Regions from separate parts of the Nitratireductor sp. WH36-1 genome, predicted to be linked through region 4. Evidence: predicted binding sites of a transcription regulator. Region 4 holds the regulator's gene; each other region holds the start of a gene.

Region 1 (3,606 bases), 1.0 Mb from region 4:
AGCGCTTCACGCAGTGAATCACGCGGTGTCACGTGGAAGGCCGCAAGCCAGCGGCGCAATCCTGCGCGAAACCAGCCGGGCAGCCGTTCCTGCCGGCCGAAATCCACGATGTGCAGCGACCCGCCCGGCGCAACGCAGTCGAGGCCTGCTGCAATGGTCTCGCGCCATGGCGGGATCATCGACAGCGAATAGGAAATGAAGACCCGGTCGAACCGGGCCTGCCCGAACAGCGCCTCGGCATCGAAAGACGATGCATCGGCTTTGGCCAGTCGGGCGTCGATCCCCTCACGCTCCATGCGCCTTCTTGCGGTGGCGAGCATCTCCTGCGAAATATCGAGGCCGAAAAGACGCGCTTTCGGATAATGATCCGAAACGAGCGCCAGATTGCGCCCCGTTCCGCAGCCCAGCTCCAGCACCGCGCCGCCTTCCGGCGCGTTCAGCCCGCCGATCAGCCCGTCACGCCCAAGCAGATAATATTTGCGCGTCAGGTCGTAGATATGGCGCTGGCGGCGATAGACGCCGTCCATCAGACTGGCGTGCCCGGCGGTCTGCGGTATGGCCATTCTCAGGCCGCTTTCACATAGAGGTGGAACCCGCCATAGATCGCCGAGCGGTCATTGGCCGAGAGTTCGCGCGAGCGGAGCTTCTCATAGCGCCACTGGTTCAGAATGTGGTCGTTCACGCGGCCCGGCAGCAGGCTCGGCGCTGCCGCGGTGCGGAAGATGACGCGCGCGCCGGGCGCTGCCGTGCGGGTGATCTCGCTCCACAGTGCGTTGAGCTGATCGTCGTTCATCCAGTCCTGCGCGTCGAGCAGCACATAGCGGTCCACGCTCTGCGCGGGCTTGTTGCCCAGCACATCCATCAGGTTCGCGTGATGCACCGTCACATTGTCTGCCGCAGCGCGGATCGTGTCGAAGTTCCTGCGCTCCAGATAGGCGGGCAGGGTGGCTTCGCCCTGAGCGGGGTAATGGCGGGCGAAGGCCTGCCAGGCGAAATAGTTTTCCTTCAGCGGAAAATGGCAGGCGAGCTTCTCAAGCCGGCTCGACAGAACATCCGCCATGGTGCCGTCACCCGCCGTGATCAGCGAGTCATACTGCGCCGGCGGAATGCCGAGGCCAAAAAGCGATGCCTTGCGCGAGGTCGCCCAGCGCACGAGCCCGCGGTCGAACAGCGGGCGTAACTGCTCATCGAAGAAGATGCGCTGATCGCGAAGCGAGCGCGATTTCATGATGTCCGCCGGGTTCACGCCATAGAACTTTGCGACCGTGTGGCCGGTGGCGATGAAGAAGCCGAGCAGGCCCTTGCGGTAGAAATTGCGCGTGAAGGCGTCGATGCGCTTGCGGCCGAGCGGCCCGCGGCTTTCCCAGTGCCGGCGCGACTGGGCGTCGAGCGCTGGCGCGATGAAGCGGCGATAGGCTTCGCTGTTGCTGCGCTGGTTGGTTGCGCCGAAGAAGCGCAGCAGGTCGCCATGGGCGGGCAGCGCCTTGAAGGCGGTGAGCTTCAGCCGGTTGAGCGCCACATGCGCGGCGTTCAGGTCCACGGCGTCGATCTTCGCTGGCTGGCGGGTGAGATAGGCCAGCACATTGCAGCCGCCCGACGCGATGGTGACGATGCGGTGGCTCTCATCGAGTTCCATCGCCGCAATGTCCACGTCCGGGTCTTCCCAGATCTGCGGATAGACGAGGCCCGAAAAAAGAAGGGCGAAGAGGCGTTCGGAAAGGCCTGCGCGCGTGGTGGCCCTGTTCTGATAGACCGCCTTGCCGAGATGGCGGCGGGTGGAAAGGCCGGTGCCGGCTGAAAGATCTGTCATGGGTCTCTCCCCTCAATCTTGTCTTGAGGGGCTACTGCGCTTCCATGACGCGCGCGTGAAACCTGAATGACCGAGTGTGACGGGGCTGTTAAAGGCGGGGTGCAGGTTTAGCCCCGAGCGCCGCCCGTTCGGCAGCGCCTGGCCCCGGACCGGGGGCTTCAATGACAATGCGGGCGGAGAAGCATGCTCCCCCGCCCGCAATCCTGATTGCTTTAAGCCTTGCCGAAACCGCCGGCGGTGGGCGTGGTCACGATCACCGCTTCGCCGGACTGGATCACTGTCTGGTCACAGCCCTTGAGCGTTTCGACATGACCGTCCTTGCGGCGCACCTCGGTCTTGCCCATTTCGCCATCGCCACCGCCCTCAACGCCGCGTGGCGGCTGGGTGCGGTGGGAGGAGAGAATGGCGCATTCCATGGTCTTCAGGAAGCGGATGGTGCGGCGCGTGCCGTCGCCCGCATTCCACTTGCCCTTGCCGCCCGAGCCTTCGCGGATATGGAAGTCCTCAAGCAGAACCGGGAAGCGCAGTTCGAGGATTTCCGGGTCCGTCAGGCGCGAATTGGTCATGTGGACATGAACGCCGGACGCGCCATCGAAGCCGCGACCGTCATTCATGCGACCGGCCGGCGAGCCGGAGCAGATGGTCTCGTAATACTGATACTCTTCATTACCGAAGGTCAGATTGTTCATCGTGCCCTGGCTGTTGGCGATGGCCTTCATCGCGCCGAACAGCGCATTGGTGACGTGCTGGGACGTCTCCACATTGCCGGCCACGACCGCTGCCGGATAGGAGGGGCGCAGCATGCAGTCTTCCGGGATCACGATGTTGATCGGCCGCAGACAGCCCGCATTCATCGGGATCTGCCCTTCCACCATCACGCGGAAGGCATAGAGCACCGCTGCGCGGGTCACCGGTTCGGGCGCGTTGAAATTGTTCTTCTGAACATTCGACGTGCCGGTGAAGTCGACGGTCGCCTCGCGCTTCTCGCGGTCGACGGTGATCTTCACCTTGATCACCTGGCCCGTGTCGGTCGGATATTCATATTCCGAGGCGTCCGGCAGGCGTTCGAGCACACGGCGCACGGCCTCCGCCGCATTGTCCTGCACATGGCCCATATAGGCCTGCACCACGTCCAGACCGAACTGGTCGATCATCTTGCGCAGTTCCGCCACGCCCTTTTCGTTGGCGGCGATCTGCGCCTTCAGATCGGCGATGTTCTGGTGCGGGTTGCGCGCCGGATAGGCGTGGTCGGTGAGAAGCGTGTGCAGCTCCTTTTCGCGGAACTTGCCGCCTTCGACGAGGCGGAAATTGTCGAACAGAACGCCTTCTTCATCCACCGTGGTCGCCAGCGGCGTCATGGAGCCGGGTGCTGTGCCGCCGACATCGGCATGGTGGCCGCGCGAGGCGGTGTAGAACAGAATGTTCTCGCCGTGATCGTCAAACACGGGCGTGACCACCGTGATGTCGGGCAGATGCGTGCCGCCATTGTAAGGCGCGTTCAGCGCGAACACGTCGCCGGGGCGGATATTGCCCTTGTTCAGCCGGATGACGGTTTCCACCGAGCGGTCCATGGAGCCCAGATGCACCGGCATGTGCGGGGCATTGGCCACCAGCGCGCCATTCTGGTCGAACACCGCGCAGGAGAAGTCGAGCCGCTCCTTGATGTTCACCGAATAGGCGGTGTTCTGCAGCGTCACGCCCATCTGTTCGGCGATCGACATGAACAGGTTGTTGAAGACCTCCAGCATCACCGGATCGGCTTTGGTACCGAGTGCGGCCATGCGGGCCTTCTTTTC
Region 2 (3,606 bases), 1.8 Mb from region 4:
TGCACGGTGGGGTTGGTGATCGGCACCATGGTTTCTACCCGCCGATCCAGATTGCGGGGCATGATGTCGGCGGACGAGATGTAGACGATCGCCTCATCCGACGGCAGGCCGTGGCCGTTGCCGAAACAGTAGATCCGGCTGTGCTCCAGAAAGCGGCCGACAATGGATTTAACGCGAATGCGCTCGGACAGCCCCGGCACCTGCGGGCGCAGGCAGCAAATGCCGCGCACCACGAGATCCACCTCGACACCCGCCTGCCCTGCTTCATAGAGCGCATCGATCACCAGCGGATCAACCAGAGAGTTCATCTTCATCCAGATCTGCGCCGGACGGCCCGACCGGGCATGCTCGATCTCTGCCTGAATGTGGTCCAGTAATCGGTTGCGCAGCGAGAATGGCGACACGGCAATGCGCATTTCGCCATCGGGCTCGGCGTAGCCGGTGATGAAATTGAACACCTGCGCCACGTCGCGCGCGATTTCCGGATCATCCGTAAAATAGGACAGATCCGTATAGATGCGCGCGGTGATCGGGTGATAGTTGCCCGTGCCCAGATGGCAGTAGTTGCGCAGCTTGCCTTCCTCGCGGCGCACCACGAGCGACATCTTGGCGTGGGTTTTCAGTTCGAGGAAGCCGAACACGACCTGCACGCCGGCACGCTCCAGATCGCGCGCCCAGCGGATGTTTGCTTCCTCGTCGAAGCGGGCTTTTAACTCCACCAGCGCCGTGACCGACTTGCCGGCCTCCGACGCCTCGATGAGCGCCCGCACGATGGGGCTGTCATTGGAGGTGCGGTAAAGCGTCTGCTTGATGGCCACCACTTCCGGGTCGAGCGAGGCCTGGCGCAGGAATTGCACCACGACATCGAAGGATTCATACGGGTGGTGGACGATAAGGTCCTTCTCGCGGATGGCGGCGAAACAGTCGCCATTATGCTCGCGAATGCGCTCCGGGAAACGCGGATTGTAGGGCGAGAAGAGCAGGTCTTCGCGCGGCACTTTCACGATCTCGGAAATCTGGTTGATCGCCAGCGGCCGTTCCAGAACCGTGATGCGGTTTTCGGCAACGCCCAGCTCGCTGGCGACGAAGTCGCGCAGGCCTTCGGGCATCTCGTCGTCGAACTCAATGCGGATCACCGAGCCGCGGCGGCGGCGCTTGAGCGCCGATTCGAAGAGGCGCACCAGATCCTCGGCCTCTTCCTCCACCTCGATATCGCTGTCGCGAATGAGGCGGAACGTGCCCGAACCGATAACCTTGTAACGCGGGAACAGCTTGCCGATGAAAAGGTTGACCACATCTTCCAGCGTGATGAAACGCACCGTGCCATTGTGCACCGGAAGCTGGATGAAGCGCTTGAGCGCCACCGGCAGGCGCAGAAGCGCCGTCATCGGCTCCAGTTCGCCCTCATGCTGGAGTTCGAGCGCAATGGAGAAGCCGAGATTCGGGATGAACGGGAACGGGTGCGCCGGGTCGATGGAAAGCGGCGTCAGAACCGGGAAAATCGCTTCCATGAAGTGATCTTCCAGCCATTGCATGTCGACTGGGTTCAGCGCATCGGCGCGCACCAGCTCAATGCCTTCCTTGCGCAGAAGGTCAAGCAGTGCATTCAGGCTTGCGTGCTGGTCGTTCTGCAGTCCGGCCACCTCGCGCAGCACATGCTCAAGCTGCTCTTCCGGCGTGCGGCCATCGGCGCTGCGCGTGGCGATGTGCTCGCGCACCTGACCGGCAAGACCGGCGACGCGCACCATGAAGAACTCATCGAGATTGTCGGCCGAGATCGACAGGAAACGCAGCCGCTCGAGCAGCGGATGGTTTTCGTTCTGCGCCTCGCCGAGAACACGGCGATTGAACTGCAGCCAGGAGAATTCGCGATTGACGAAACGGTCCGGCCCCACGGCGGCGATCTGCCCAGTCGGTCCGCCATCAACGGAGAATTCTTTCGTGACCGGCTTCAACTGGTTCATGATCCTGCCTGCGCCCCTTGATTTCCACAGCACGGGCCGTTGTCTACTGGTGGCCCAGTGTACCTCGTGACATGGTTTTATGACAGTTTCATATCAGAGGCTTGCAAAGACGCAGTTTATGCTACAAACGCAAGCGACTTTCCAACGCATTCCAAGCGGGAGAAGATGATGGCCGGATCAGCCATTCCCCATTTCCAGAACACCAACGGACACCAGGCAATCGAAATCGGCGTGAAGGAATTCATGTGCGTCGGTGCGAATCCGCCCTTCGATCATCCGCATGTGTTCATCGACATGGGCGATGAGAACGAGCGGGTCTGCCCCTATTGCTCGACGCTTTACCGCTACAATCCGGCGCTGAAGGCGACGGACACGAAGCCCGAGGGCTGCATTTACGACGAAGCGGCCTGATCGGCCCGCAGGCCGATGACGGACGAACCAGCAGCAATCATCGTCGGCGCCGGCGTTGCCGGGCTGACGGCAGCACTTGCCCTGGCGCGGCATGGTCTTGCTTCGCGCATCTATGAGCGTGCGCCGGAACTCCACGAAGTGGGGGCCGGCCTTCAGCTTTCGCCCAACGCGACCCGCCTGCTCGACAGGCTGGGTGTGCTCGAGGAACTGCGCGCTTCGGCCGTGGAGCCGCAGGCCGTCGTTCTCAAGAAGGCTGCGACACTCGCCCCCCTCACCCATGTTCCGCTCGGTGCGGCCGCACAGGCCCGCTGGGGCGCACCTTATCTTGTGGTGCACCGCGCCGATCTGCAGGCAGCCCTTCTGAACCGTGCGCGCCAGCAACCGCTGATCGAGATCGTCACCGGCGCGCTGGCCGAGAAAGCCGATTTCCACGCCGGTCGTCCACGCCTTCAGATCCTGCGGGACGGCGAAAGCGAAGAGGTGCACACGCCCCTCCTGATCGCGGCAGACGGGGTCTGGTCGCATCTGCGTCGCCTCGCCCGCACCGCCGTGCGCAGCCGCTTTACCGGTTACGTCGCCTGGCGCGCGACAGTCCCCGTCGAAGAGGCGCTGGCTGCCGGCGACGGTGCGATCCAGCCTGACCGGGTTACGGCATTCATGCACCCGAAATTCCATCTGGTCGCCTATCCGATCAGTGGCGGCAGGGCGATCAATCTGGTTGCGATTGTGCCGGGCGAAGTGCCGCTCAACGCCTGGGCGCAGGATGCTGACGACGCGCCGCTGAAAAAGACGCTCGCCAGCGCCAATCCCGCCCTTGCCCGGCTGGCCGCCAGCAGACATGCCTCCTGGACCGTCTGGCCCATCCATCAGGTGGACCCGGCCGATGCCTGGACAAAGCCCGAGGGCCTCGCATTGATCGGTGATGCCGCCCATGCGGTGCCGCCCTTTGCGGCGCAGGGCGCCGGCATGGCGATTGAAGATGCGACCGTGCTTGCCAATCTTGTCGCGAAGCACCGCGATGCGCCTTCTGTGGCGCTTGCGGCCTATGAGGCGCAGCGCAAACCGCGCGTGAGCCGCGTCGCCCTACGCGGCGCGTTCAACCGCTTCACCTGGCACGCCAGCGGTCCCGTGGCGCTTGTGCGCGATGCCGTGCTCAAGACACGCAGCCAGGAAGCGCTGATGGCGGATTTCGACTGGCTCTACGGTTTCGACGCAGAAGCGGCTCCTGAAA
Region 3 (3,606 bases), 1.4 Mb from region 4:
TTCGGCAACCGCCGGCGCAATGCGCAGGATAAGCCGCGGGTCGAAAGGCGAGGGGATCAGGAAGTCGGGTCCGAAGATCGGCGTCTCGCCCGAATAGGCGCGCGCTGCGACATCGGAAGGTTCTTCGCGTGCAAGGCCCGCAATCGCCTTCACGGCGGCGCGCTTCATTTCCTCGTTGATCGCGGTTGCGCCCACATCGAGCGCCCCACGGAAGATGTAGGGGAAGCACAGGACGTTGTTCACCTGGTTCGGGAAGTCCGAACGCCCGGTGCAGATCATGGCGTCAGGCCGCGCTTCGCGCGCCACGTCCGGCATGATCTCGGGAACGGGGTTGGCAAGCGCCAGGATCAGTGGCTTTTCAGCCATGTCAGCCAGCATTTCCGGCTTCAGGACACCGGCCGCCGAGAGGCCCAGGAACACATCCGCTCCGCCGATCACTTCGGCAAGCTTGCGGGCGTCCGTATCCTTCACATAGGGCGCTTTCCAGCGGTCCATCTCTTCCTTCCGGCCCTCATAGACGACGCCGTGGCGGTCGGTGAGCCAGATATTCTCGGTCTTCGCACCCAGCGAGACCAGCAGATTGAGACAGGCAAGCGCGGCAGCGCCTGCACCGGAGGAAACGATCTTCGCCTTGGCAATGTCCTTGCCGGCCAGCTCCAGCCCGTTCATGACGGCCGCGGCAACAATGATCGCGGTTCCGTGCTGGTCGTCATGGAACACCGGAATGCCCATGCGCGCCTTGAGCTGTTCCTCGACCTCAAAACACTCCGGAGCCTTGATGTCCTCAAGGTTGATGCCACCGAAGGTCGGCTCGAGTGCTGCGACGGTTTCCACCATCCGGTCGATTTCCGGCGCATCGATTTCGATGTCGAAAACATCGATGCCGGCAAACTTCTTGAAGAGGACCGCCTTGCCCTCCATCACGGGTTTGGAGGCAAGCGGGCCGATATTGCCGAGGCCAAGCACCGCCGAACCGTTGGAAACCACGGCCACGAGATTGGCGCGGGCGGTGTAGTCCGCCGCCGTGCTCGGATCGTCATGGATGGCCATGCAGGGAGCGGCAACGCCCGGAGAATAGGCAAGCGCCAGATCGCGCTGGTTGCCGAGCGGCTTGGTCGCCTGGATCTCCAGCTTCCCCGGCATGGGATGGCTGTGGAAGAAGAGCGCGGCTTCGTCGAATTCGGATCGTTGCGGTTTCTTGGTATTGGAAGACATCCAGCGGCTCCACATCATGGCTCTGTCGGTGGGGCCGTTTGGCTCGCGGCCCGGCGTTCGCGCGCCTTTCCGTTCCCGCAGGGAACAAGGCACTCAAACGATTTGAATCATCACTTGTGCTTAGGCGCTCATAACTGCTTTTTCCAGCGTTGAATGCCGAGAAGCAGTTTCATCCGCCAGAATTGCTGCTTTCGGGCTGTTCTGACGCAGGATGGGGCCGGGTTTGCAGTAACGCTACGGAATCCGTCATATGCCTGTGACATGAATCTGGCCATAGAATGCGCGACTTAACAGGGCTCAGGCGGGACAATGACCGGCGCTGAACATCGAAAATTTCGCGCACTCTTCATCTCCGATATTCACCTCGGTTCGAAACCGGCCAAGGCCGAGTTTCTGATCGATTTTCTGCGTTATCACGATGCGGAGCAGATCTATCTGGTTGGCGACATCGTCGATGGCTGGCGTCTGAAGCGCTCCTGGCACTGGCCGGCTGCCCATAATGACGTGGTGCAGAAGCTCCTGCGCAAGGCGCGCAAGGGCACCGGGATCACCTATATCGCCGGCAATCACGACGAGTTCCTGCGCTCGTTTCAGGGCGTGCATTTCGGCGGCATCGTCGTTGCCGACCGGGTGATCCATGAAGCAGCAGACGGACGCAAATTCCTCGTCATCCATGGCGACCAGTTCGATCAGGTGGTGCACAATGTGCGCTGGCTCGCCTATCTGGGCGACAAGGCCTACGATCTCGCCATCGTCGTGAACCGGGTCATCGCCCGGGTGCGCCGCATTCTGGGGCGGCCTTACTGGTCCTTCTCTTCCTGGGCGAAGATCAAGGTCAAGAAGGCGATCAAGTTCATCAGCTCGTTTCAGGATGTTCTCGCCCAGGAGGCGCAGCGTTCGGAAGTCGATGGCGTCATCTGCGGCCACATCCACCACGCCGCGATGGAAGACATTCGCGGGGTCACCTACATGAACACGGGCGACTGGGTGGAAAGCTGCACGGCGCTGGCCGAGAATTTCGACGGGAGTTTCGAAATTATCACTTGGGCGCAGATCCTTGAGACAGCGCCTGTCCCGGCCACCCGGGAAATCGAGAAACGCGGCGTTGTGACCGCGTTCCGAAAGGATGGGGTCAAGGCCGCCTGAGCGGCCCCGACCCTGTGCGTCAGCCCCAGAGCTGTGGCGAAGGCGGCGAAACGAGCGAGCCCGAATAGCTGAGCCCGTGCGCGCGGTCCTTTGCCAGAAGCAGCGGGCCGTCGAGATCCACGTAATCTGCGCCCTGCGCAAGAAGCACGGCCGGCGCCATGGCGAGCGACGTGCCCACCATGCAGCCGACCATCACGCCAAAACCCATTTCGCGGGCGCGGTCGCGCAGCTCCATCGCGGCGGTCAGGCCGCCGGTCTTGTCCAGCTTGATGTTCACGAAATCATAGAGCCCGGCGAGTTCGGGAAGGCTCTGCGCCGTGTGCACGCTTTCATCTGCGCAGATCGGAACCGGATGCGGGATTTCGCGCAGGATTTCATCCTTGCCGGCCGGCAGGGGCTGCTCGATCAGCGCCACGTGAAATTCGGCCGCTGCAAGCATGTTTTCGCGGATGTTCTCTTCGGTCCAGCCTTCATTGGCGTCAACGATGAGGCGGCTGTCGGGTGCTGCGCCCGCCACGGCGTGAATGCGCGCGGCATCGTTTTTGCCACCCAGCTTCACTTTCAGGAGAGGGCGGGTCGCATGGGCGCGGGCCTGTGCGGCCATCTCTTCGGGTTCCGCCAGCGAGATCGTATAGGCGGTCTGGAGCGGACGTGGCGGGATCGGGCAGGCCGCAGTCGATGCGCGCTTGCCTGAAAGCTTCGCTTCCAGATCCCAAAGCGCGCAGTCAACGGCGTTGCGCGCCGCACCTGCCGGCATGGCGGCGATCAGATCGGCGCGGCTGATGCCGTTGGCGATCTCCTGCCGCGCGGCCTCGATCTGGCCGACCACACTGTCCTCGGATTCGCCATAGCGCGGATAGGGTACGCATTCGCCGTGACCGCTGACGCCGTTTTCACTCACCGTGCATCTGACGACTCGCGCCTCGGTGCGTGAGCCTCGGGAGATTGTGAAGACGCCGGCTATCGGAAAACCTTCGATGTCTGTGGCCAGTTCGCGTGTCATTTCCGCCCTTCTTCTCGCAAAAAATCACAATTATCAGAGGAACAAGCCATATATGCCCGCTCCGGGAGCCCGCAACCGGTTCCCTTTGGACCTGCTCCACACTAATGATGGTGCCATGTTGACCAATTCCGTTGACGACGCAAGCGACGCAGGACGTCCCTCCGGCCAGAATGGCGAGCCGCGCCTCGAAATTCACGAGGAGGGGAACGCGCTTTCCTGTCGTCTGTCGGGGGCGTGGAATA
Region 4 (3,606 bases):
CATCGCTGTTTGAAACGCTGGACGTTCCGGTCCCCGAAGGCACGCCGAGCTCGGCATGGGAAAAGCGGGCCATGAGCAACCTTTCTTCGCTCGCGCCCCGTCCGCGTCAGGCCTTCCTGCTGGTGGCCGTAGAGAATTTCCGGCCGGAAGAGGCTGCGGAAATTCTCGAGACGGATATGAAAGGCATCAACACGATGCTGCGCGAAGCCAGCGAGGAGATTTCCCGTCAGGTGGCGACAGACATCCTCATCATCGAGGACGAGCCCCTGATCGCCATGGACATCGAGGAGATGGTCGAAAGCCTCGGGCATCGCGTGGTCGGCACGGCCCGCACCCACAAGCAGGCGGTCGAAATGTTTGCCAAGACGCAGCCGAAAATGGTGCTGGCCGACATTCAGCTTGCCGATGGCAGTTCAGGCCTTGATGCGGTGAACGAGATCCTCGACGCGGCCACCGTGCCGGTCATCTTCATCACCGCCTTCCCCGAGCGGCTTCTGACGGGCGAGCGCCCGGAACCGACCTTCCTTGTGACCAAGCCGTTCAGCCCGGAAATGGTCAAGGCGCTCATCAGCCAGGCGCTCTTCTTCGATCAGCAGGCGCACGCGGCGGCCTGACAGGCCCCCGCTTCTTCACGCGTTTCTCAAAAAAGCCGCCTCCGGGCGGCTTTTCTTTTGCCCAAAATCTCTCCGGCGGAACCAAATCCGAATGCCAGACGTTTAACCGGCATAACTAAACGGAGAGACAGAATGCTATACTGGGCCCTGATATTCCTTGTCGTCGCGATCATCGCCGGCGCACTCGGTTTCGGCGGAATTGCCGGCGCTTCGGCAGGCATTGCGCAGATCCTCTTCTACATCTTCCTCGCCCTGCTCGCGATCTCGCTGATCATGGGCCTTCTGAAACGCGGTCGCTAAACGGCGACGCACACATAAACGAATGCGGCATAAGCGAACCGGACCATCCATGGCTTCCGTTTCGTGAAGACAATGAAAGGAGAAAGCCATGGAACACATCGCTGCACTTCTTTTGATTGTCGGCTGCTCAGGCAATGTGGGGGCCGGCGACACGCGCGAATGCCAGGAACTGCCCGCCCCCACCCCGGTCTACGAGACGTTTGAGGAGTGCGAGGCGGAGAAGCCGGTTGCAATGCGCGAGCTGGAAACCGAAGCGCCGCAGGTTCTCGCCACCTGCGTCTATGTGGATCCCGCACTCGTCTATGACGATGCGATCCTGGAGTGGGACATCACCAGCAATGGCGAGCTGACCGCTTCCATCGAGCCGGTGACGAGCTTTGCCGTGGCGCAGAACGAGCATGCCCGCCCCGGACACGCCGCCACGAAATAACGGGCCACGAAATAACGGCGAAGAGCTTCAACGAAAAAGCCCCGGTCGAACCGGGGCTTTTTTTAATGGCTGTATCGCGTTTGTCAGGCTTCGCGGATCGCATAGCCCGCGCCGCGAATGGTGCGGATCACATCGGGCAGACGCCCGTGGTTCACGGCCTTGCGCAAACGCCCCACATGCACGTCCACGGTGCGCTCGTCGATATAGATCGTCTCGCCCCAGACATTGTCGAGCAGCTGGCTTCGCGAGAAGACGCGGCCGGGATGCTGCATCATGAATTCCAGAAGGCGGAACTCTGTCGGTCCGAGACGGATCTCGTTCTTGCGGCGATAGACACGGTGCGATTCACGGTCGAGCACGATGTCCCCGACCGAAAGAACCGTCGAGAGCACTTCCGGCTTCGCGCGCCGCAGAAGCGCGCGAACACGCGCCACGAATTCCGGCGTCGAGAAAGGCTTCACCAGATAGTCGTCCGCGCCGGTTGAAAGGCCGCGCACGCGGTCGCTTTCCTCGCCACGGGCGGTGAGCATGATGATCGGCAGGCGCTCCGTTTCGGGGCGCATGCGCAGCCGGCGGCACAGCTCGATGCCGGAAACGGCCGGAACCATCCAGTCCAGAACGAGCAGATCGGGTACGTTTTCCTGCAGGCGCACTTCGGCTTCATCGCCGCGAGAGATCATCTCGACCTGATAGCCTTCGGCTTCCAGATTGTACTTGAGCAAGACGCAAAGCGGTTCGTCGTCTTCAACGACCATGACCTTGGGGGCAATCATGGCAGGCATTCTCCTCGGGCAGTCTACGGCCGGTTAGACATCGGATTCGACCGTCATCTGTGTTTCGTCAAGCTTCGGCCGCTGGACCGGAAGCTGGGACCCCGTCACCACATAATAGGCATTTTCGGCGATATTGGTCACATGGTCGCCGATACGCTCAAGATTTTTCGCACAGAACAGGAGGTGCGTGCAGGCCGTGATGTTGCGCGGGTCTTCCATCATGTAGGTGAGGAGTTCGCGGAAAACCGACGTGTACTGAATGTCGATTTCCTCATCCTCGTCGCGCAGCCGGATTAACGCCTCGGCATTGCGCGCCACATAGTGCTCGACCACCGAATTGACCTGTTTCAGCACGAGGCCGGCCATCGCGTCGATGGAATGCGCAAGCGTGCGCGGCGTGGCGCTTTCGCCCACGGCGCCGACGCGCTTGGCAATGTTCTTGGCCAGATCGCCGATGCGCTCGAGATCAGCCGCCATGCGGATGGCGCCCACGACGCTGCGCAGATCCTGCGCCATCGGCTGGCGCTTTGCGATGAGCGTGATGGCGCGCTCATCAAGGTCGCGCTGCTTGGCGTCCATGATCGTGTCATCGGAGATGATGCGCTGTGCAAGCGCCGTATCGGAGTGCAGTAGCGCCCTGGTGGAAGCGCGCGTCATCTCGCCGGAGAGATCGCCCATGTCGCGGATGAGGCGGTCGATTTCACCGAGTTCCTCATCGAAGGAGCTGACTGTGTGCTCGCCCATGGTCTGGTTCCTTATCTGTGCGTTTGCCGCGCCGTCAGCCGAAGCGTCCGGTGATGTAATCCTGGGTGCGCTTGTCATCCGGATTGGTGAACATCTTGTCCGTCGGGCCTTCCTCGACCAGATTGCCGAGGTGGAACATGGCCGTGCGCTGCGAGACGCGGGCCGCCTGCTGCATGGAGTGCGTGACGATCACGATCGTGTAGTTCTCGCGCAGCTCGTCAATCAGCTCTTCCACCTTGGCGGTGGCGATGGGATCAAGCGCCGAGCAGGGCTCGTCCATCAGGATCACTTCCGGCGACACGGCAATGGCGCGCGCGATGCATAAGCGCTGCTGTTGACCACCGGAAAGACCGGTGCCGGGCTCATGCAGGCGGTCCTTCACCTCATTGAAGAGGCCAGCCTTCTGGAGGCTCGCTTCCACGACCTCGTCGAATTCCGACTTCTTCGTCGCCAGACCGTGAATGCGCGGACCGTAGGCGATGTTCTCGTAGATCGACTTGGGGAACGGATTGGGCTTCTGGAAGACCATGCCGACCCGGGCGCGCAGCTCCACCACATCGATGCGGGGATCGTAGATATCCTCGCCATCGAGCGTGATCTTGCCGGTGATCCGGGCAATGTCGATCGTGTCGTTCATGCGGTTCAGGCAGCGCAGGAACGTGGATTTGCCACAGCCCGAGGGGCCGATCAGCGCGGTCACCTGGTTTTCGCGCACGTCGAGATTGACGCCGAACAGCGCCTGTTT

Evidence for each region. Region 4 encodes PhoB, which activates phosphate uptake and scavenging genes when phosphate is short. Its sites were predicted from a motif close to TGTCATNNANCTGTCAT; they were not measured.
Region 1: the regulator PhoB is predicted to act here: its motif matches at 1,866-1,882, upstream of AC4PTT_RS07665 (BtaA family protein).
Region 2: the regulator PhoB is predicted to act here: its motif matches at 2,044-2,060, upstream of AC4PTT_RS13285 (RNA degradosome polyphosphate kinase).
Region 3: the regulator PhoB is predicted to act here: its motif matches at 1,460-1,476, upstream of AC4PTT_RS09480 (UDP-2,3-diacylglucosamine diphosphatase).

What each region holds. Positions count from the first base shown of each region.
Region 1 is NZ_CM178970.1:1,603,434-1,607,039, forward strand. Features, by position in the region: gene AC4PTT_RS07660 (class I SAM-dependent methyltransferase) at 1-563, opposite strand, end outside; gene AC4PTT_RS07665 (BtaA family protein) at 566-1,810, opposite strand; gene AC4PTT_RS07670 (hydantoinase B/oxoprolinase family protein) at 2,023-3,606, opposite strand, start outside.
Region 2 is NZ_CM178970.1:2,777,083-2,780,688, forward strand. Features, by position in the region: gene AC4PTT_RS13285 (RNA degradosome polyphosphate kinase) at 1-1,964, opposite strand, end outside; gene AC4PTT_RS13290 (zinc-finger domain-containing protein) at 2,133-2,375, shown strand; gene AC4PTT_RS13295 (FAD-dependent monooxygenase) at 2,391-3,606, shown strand, end outside.
Region 3 is NZ_CM178970.1:2,027,972-2,031,577, forward strand. Features, by position in the region: gene AC4PTT_RS09475 (NADP-dependent malic enzyme) at 1-1,215, opposite strand, end outside; gene AC4PTT_RS09480 (UDP-2,3-diacylglucosamine diphosphatase) at 1,525-2,361, shown strand; gene dgcA (N-acetyl-D-Glu racemase DgcA) at 2,381-3,364, opposite strand; gene AC4PTT_RS09490 (ABC transporter permease) at 3,480-3,606, shown strand, end outside.
Region 4 is NZ_CM178970.1:587,784-591,389, reverse strand. Features, by position in the region: gene AC4PTT_RS02850 (response regulator) at 1-614, shown strand, start outside; gene AC4PTT_RS02845 (DUF1328 domain-containing protein) at 747-914, shown strand; gene AC4PTT_RS02840 (hypothetical protein) at 1,003-1,344, shown strand; gene phoB (phosphate regulon transcriptional regulator PhoB) at 1,428-2,114, opposite strand; gene phoU (phosphate signaling complex protein PhoU) at 2,151-2,861, opposite strand; gene pstB (phosphate ABC transporter ATP-binding protein PstB) at 2,896-3,606, opposite strand, start outside.